2 linked regions of the Cytobacillus sp. IB215665 genome follow. The main gene of each other region encodes a partner of the protein of the gene in region 2 in a complex. Links are inferred from orthologs where the notes say so. Each region holds a gene or a part of one and is shown on either strand. Other genes may lie near its edges.

Region 1 (3,177 bases), 220 kb from region 2 along the record:
TTTTTATTATTCTTCTACGTCTTCTATAAGAAAATCAGGATTTAAATCTTCAAACTCTTCATCATCCAATTCCTCATCGTCTAACTCTTCATCATCCCATTCTTCTTCTTCGAACTCTCCATCAGGATCAATGACAACCCAGACTTTCGTTTCTCCAATTACTTCCGCTAGAAATTCCCGCTCCACTTGAACGATTACTTTATTACCATTTGGAGAAATAGTCGCTTCCAAAGTATTAGGCTGCTGCAGAACTTTTGCTACAACTTCTTGACCACCGTCTAAATAATTTTCATCTTTGTATTTTAATTTGATCACATCTGTATATGCAACTTTTTCTGTTACGACTTCTGTTTTCGTATTATCACTGAATGAATACCATACATTAATGTCATAAGTACCATCTAATTCAACAGTTGAATCTCGTTTTTTTGCCTCATATTGGTGGTTTATAATCCAACAACCTAAAATACTAGTAGGTTTATGGGACGGAGAAAATGTGTGTGTAGCTTGGGTGAACTTACGCCCTCTTCCTATTACAGCTTTAGTAATAATTTCTCTATGTTGTGACATACAAGTATACCCTCCTCAATCAATCTTCTTTCCATCCTATGCAGGGCAAATGACTATTGTGCCTATTACAAAAACAATTATGTGATGTATTAAATATAGCCGTATAGTTCATTGTATGTCGCAAAATCTAGATATGTACCTATTTTTAAAATTTATTTAGAAAAAAAGCGTAGACGGATTTGTTCATTTACCCGAAGTTATCTTTTGACATAAGTTCAATAGGTGTGATTGACTCTTGAATATAGAGAACACGGAAGCTTCGTAATCTTTGGAGTTATATAATATGTAGGATTTTAACTTTAAGTGTGAGTGTTATAGTGTTCGTGAAGAGACTTGAGTTTGATCTACAATAATTAGCTTCGTAGACTTTGTTGCATTTTTTACTAAATTTGATCAGTTAGTAGCTATTAATTAATGGCTCTTTTCGTCTTTGTTGCTATTGTTATCTTTTAATTCCAAAAAAGTGGTTTACATTGTTAGTCATCGTTGTACAGAAAAATGATGCCAAAAAGAACAATCCATGTAAAAACTGCCTAATTAATTGTTACCGTCTTCAGAAAAAAAGATACCAGGAATGATATATATATTCGTATTTAACTTTTTGTGACATTCAACAATCCATACAAAGAAAGCCACCTGCTAGCTAATCTATTCAATTATCAACGAAAAAGAGCATTGAAATATATCCAATGCTCTCTTACCTTAAATAATAGATTGCTTAAAAGCTTAGTGACAACTGCTTCCACTACTTGCTTTAACTTTTGAGCCTGTCTCTCCACGGAGTACATCTCCACCGGTAGAGATAATTATTTCATCAGTAACTGTATTCGTAATTGTTGATGCAACAAGTTGAAGTAAATCATTCACATGAATTTGCGATGATTTAAATTCCTGAACGATTGGCAATTCATCTATTTCAGCATGAAGTTTATCAATTTTTTCTTCCACTTGTTTTAATGCCTCATGCTTACCATAATGTTGAAAATTAACTGCTTGTTTTTGCAAGCTCTTAATCAAAGCAATTGTTTCTCTTACTTTTTGATTTTCGTTAATTTTTTCTTCCGTTTGTTTAAACAGTTCTACTTCTTCAGTATCCGCGATCATCTTCGCTAAATCACGAGCACGTGCAACAAGATCGTCTTTAGTATACTTAGTCATCTTAATTCACCCCTGCTACTTCTTCTATCAATTCTCCATCTAATGTCCATGTTTTTGCTTGTGTGATCTTCACTTTTACAATTTGACCAATAACTGATTTAGGAGCTCTAAAATTAACAAGCTTATTCTTTTCTGTGTAACCCGCAAGCACTTCTGGATTATTTTTACTTTCACCCTCTACAAGTACTTCAACGATTTTACCTTCATGTTCTTTCATTTTTATAGCAGAAAATTCATTTACGAGTGCATTTAGTCTCTGCAAACGATCTTTCTTCACTTCCATCGGAATATTATCTTGCATCTTAGCTGCTGGAGTACCCTCTCTAGGTGAATAAATAAATGTATACGCAGAATCAAATCCAACTTCACGATACAATGATAGGGTTTCCTCAAATTGTTCGTCTGTTTCATTCGGGAATCCTACTATGATATCAGTCGTTAATGATACTGATGGAATAGCTTCTTTTATTTTTCTTACTAATTCTAAATAATGTTCACGAGAATATTTACGTGCCATAATTTTCAACACATCAGTACTCCCAGATTGAACAGGTAAATGAATATGGTCGACTAAATTTCCGCCTTTAGCTAATACTTCTATCAGGCGATCATCAAAGTCACGAGGATGGCTAGTAGTAAAACGGATACGAGCAACATCAATTTTTCTTAGTTCGTCCATTAATTCTCCTAACCCATAGTCCATATCTTCCAAATCTTTACCATATGCATTCACATTTTGGCCTAAGAGTGTAATTTCCTTGTAACCATTCCTAGCTAAGTGACGAACTTCTTCAATAATGTCTTCAGGTCGTCTACTGCGCTCTTTTCCACGAGTATATGGCACGATACAGTAAGTACAGAACTTGTCACAGCCATACATAATATTGACCCAAGCTTTAATATCCCCTTTACGCACTTTCGGGAGATTTTCGATAACATCCCCTTCTTTTGACCATACTTCAACAACCATCTCTTTGCTAAGCATAGCTTCTTTAACAATCTGTGGTAATCGGTGAATATTATGAGTTCCAAATATCATATCAACATGATGGTGTTTTTGTAATATTTTATTGACAACCGATTCTTCTTGCGACATACATCCGCAAACACCTAATAATACGTTAGGATTGTTCTTTTTTAAATGCTTAAGATGACCAAGTTCACCAAATACTTTATTCTCAGCATTTTCTCGTATCGCACATGTATTTAATAGAATAATATCAGCATCATCAACTGTATCTGTTGATTCATAGCCTAATCCTAGTAAAATACCTGCCATGACTTCTGTATCATGTTCATTCATTTGACAGCCATAAGTTCGGATATAAAACTTACGCCCAGTACCTATTCCGATCATGTCCTCTGGCAGTTCAAAATCACGCTGGATAAGAACATCTTCCTTACCACGTTTTTTAGCATCTGATAAAGACGGGGCCTGATAAACACTAT
Region 2 (3,175 bases):
ACAATTTCCTTACTATTAATGAAGTAGTTTCGCCCGTCAACAAAATAGAGTGAAATAGTCTGATTCCTTTGACTATTGTTTGCTGAAAAGAACGTTGTTTTACCTAAATCAATAGCTGATAACGACCTATCTAATAGTTCGGATGAAAGCTTCTTATTTTCATAAGTAAATATCATTTCAATAAAGTCATCAAGAGCTTGTCTAGATAACTGAGTGAACATTTCTTCAGAAAGTCTATTAGAAAATTCATCGCCAACACTTCTGTTAAGAAGGATTGATTTCAGGACTTTCAAAATCCATTCATCATTTTCATCATAAGAAAAAGACTCAAATAAAACCTTCTCTATATAACCTTCTTCAATAAAATTAACATCATCTTTATCATGAATGATTAACGACGGTGTAATAACCAAATCCTCACCAGGAATGTTTAATATCGTTAATGGAGGTGCAGATGGCATACGTGTTATCCATGGGGCATTTAATATTTCAACTTGATTCCCTTCATTAACATAATATGTAATTTCATCAACCTCTTCACTATCCAATTGTTTGTTTGTCCAAAATATTGGAGGTGAATCAATATCGACATATTCCCATGCATAAAAATCTATATTCTCTTTAGAAATAAATTTCTGCAGCGAAGCACCTGTCACCCAAGTCCCTCGAGGTGAATGATCTTCAATAATTTCTAATCGAGTATTTTTCAATTGTTCAGAGTGAAGGTTTATTGACCAATTTTCCAACAAGAAAGAATGTAAGGAACTATCAATTGAGATATGGTATGTAAAAATGATATATTGCTCATTACCATTCATTAAGGTAATATTATTGTCATTATAAACAATCTGGCATTGCTCTCCATCTTCTGTTTCACAAAACATTTGCTCTTGCTCAATAACTGATGGAATTGATAATTCGTACATCGGTTGTACTAAACCATTATACGATTGTGTTACAACTAATGAGTTATCTTTCCGCACAATCTGAATTGTTTCATTTAACTGGACATTATTAGGCGTCATCATTACTTTTTGTTCTGTATTTCCAGTGTAAGAAAACCATTGCAATATGATGAGTGCCAAACTTACAGTTGATAAAAGAAAAAGAATTGCATACAATGAACGTCTCATAACTATCTCCTAACTCATAACAACAACTAGAGTATGATTATTTTATCATAATCACACTCTTTGTTACTCATAAAATATAGATAACCCCTTCCATGTTGGGAGGGGCTATAGTCCTAATTTATAGTCATATTCTTTAGCTTCATCAGGTTTAGAATTTTCAAATTCTATCTTCAAAAACGGCTTATGAGATACCTCGACCTTTTTAACAAATGAAAGACCATTTAATTTATTGCACATATGGTCTACTTCAGACATATCACAATATAGGACTACATACTTTAAACGTTTTGATACATAATGTACGTTCCCATACTTTCTTAATAATTTTGCTTGTTTTAATGAAAAAAGCCATACTATAATCCCTTGTCTTTTGGAAAACATTACAATACTCCCCCGCTTGATTATTGATCTAGTGACAACCGCAGCTCCCACCTACACCACAACCACCTCCACAGCTAGAAGCAGCATCAAAGTATGGATTACCTGTAGGAACTTTAATTGAATCAGAGACGGTCTTTCCAATAATAATGCTAATTTCATCCAATAACACTTGAATGGAGTTCTCAGCTTTTTTAAACTCAGAAATGATTTCGTTTAAATCTACCTCACGTTTTATCTCTCTTACTTCTCGAGAGATTTTTTTGTAATCAGGATGATATTTTCCAAAACGTTGAACATCTTCGTACTGTTCTTTTATATTAACAAATTTATCGATTAACGATTGAGCAACCTCGTTCTTCTTCAATTTATTTAAACAAATATTATAGTTTTCAAAAACCTCTGAATCAAGAATCATCTTTGATAATTCTTCAGCCCCATCAATAATTTCGACTGTTTCTAAAGTTGCAAGCATGATCACACCTCCATTCATTATCATAACATATTCTCATAACACGTGTATCTTTCCTTTTATTTTTTACGAGGCTGTTTTTGATTGATATTTTTCGTACTAAGGAACATACACATTTATAATACTATAGCTTAATGGCAACCTATCCTTTATAAACCAATGACAATGCAATGAAGTCTATGATCATTTTGTATAATTAACAACAAAGCTTTTAAAAAGAGCCTTTTACAAACAATATAATTATTTGATCGTAACTTGAAATTCCTTTGTTTGTTGGTAGCTAGTAGAATCATTATGAACAAGATCAATTTTTATATTGTATGTTCCTTTAGGTAAACCTTTAATAACAAATGCTGCTGTAGAAATTGTTTCCACTTTCTTATTATTGACAAAGACCTCAATATGTCCTTCACCATTTTTATTTGCCTTTTTTTCCTTTTGGAAAACAAAATTAGGTACATAACACTCAACGTACACATCTTGTCCTTTCACAAGGTGTGTGATAGATATCTTAGACGTAGTTTGTTGTGTAGTGGCCTGAATCGCAACCTTATCTAGGTTGTTATCACGTACACTTAATACTGTAACATCCGTTTCTGGAGTAGGTTTTTCATTTCCACATGCTTGAATAATCGACATAGCTAACAATAAATATATTGTGAACATTTTCATGTAATCACTCCTTTACAACATTATTGTTAGCTATGATTAGAGAAATTCATTCATTTTTTTGCAAAAAAAAAAACTAAGACAGAGACTAGCTACTTTGATCTGTTTGAAAAAAATTAGCTAACATAGAAAACATTTGAAAAGAGTTAGAAAATGAATCAAGCCTATGTTGAAAAGTCTTTCCATAATACGATCTAGCTTCATTTTCAAAAACTTTTATCGATTCAGGATTCCTCGAGAGTTTGCGGTACCAAATCGGTTGAACTCGTATAAAATGCTGTAGCTCTTTGTTTGACTGTATATATTCATAAATTGTAGGTCTCATAGTTTTTCCAACTCACTTTTTTAATCTTTTCGAAACGAAAAAGGAGTAAGGTCGCTCGTTACCTGCTGTTGCTTCAGCTCTGGCTGAAATTGTTGTAAAACACTTTGAAGGGTAGTGATCGCCTCTCCAAATGTATTTAAATGTTGCTCAACTTGATTTAAGTCCATATTTTTTAAGGAAGATAAAAAAGTTCCTAAA

Evidence for each region.
Region 1: the proteins of SLH52_RS07155 (region 2) and SLH52_RS08175 are in contact, whole or in part, in a crystal structure (PDB 6PRK), measured with the Bacillus subtilis proteins. The link is inferred for Cytobacillus sp. IB215665 from one-to-one orthologs.

The regions. Positions count from the first base shown.
Region 1 is NZ_JAXBME010000004.1:394,288-397,464, reverse strand. What follows is about bases 13-2,846. They hold SLH52_RS08175 (RicAFT regulatory complex protein RicA family protein), read right to left. Parts: upstream 1,729-2,846; coding sequence 1,297-1,728; downstream 13-1,296. Other genes in these bases: miaB (tRNA (N6-isopentenyl adenosine(37)-C2)-methylthiotransferase MiaB), read right to left, coding at 1,730-2,846; SLH52_RS08180 (outer spore coat protein CotE), read right to left, coding at 13-570. In the rest of the region: more of SLH52_RS08180, read right to left, coding at 7-12; more of miaB, read right to left, coding at 2,847-3,177. UniProt on the Bacillus subtilis protein: May work together with YlbF to regulate community development.
Region 2 is NZ_JAXBME010000004.1:173,143-176,317, reverse strand. Bases 265-3,096 are described here. They hold SLH52_RS07155 (YlbF family regulator), read right to left. Parts: upstream 1,987-3,096; coding sequence 1,543-1,986; downstream 265-1,542. Other genes in these bases: SLH52_RS07140 (YlbD family protein), read right to left, coding at 2,998-3,096; SLH52_RS07145 (YlbE-like family protein), read right to left, coding at 2,741-2,977; SLH52_RS07150 (hypothetical protein), read right to left, coding at 2,224-2,655; SLH52_RS07160 (YlbG family protein), read right to left, coding at 1,239-1,514; SLH52_RS07165 (stalk domain-containing protein), read right to left, coding at 265-1,133. In the rest of the region: more of SLH52_RS07165, read right to left, coding at 1-264; more of SLH52_RS07140, read right to left, coding at 3,097-3,175. UniProt on the Bacillus subtilis protein: Regulates sporulation prior to stage II. Positively controls the competence regulator ComK at a post-transcriptional level. May modulate the translation, stability or activity of ComS. May work together with YmcA to regulate community development.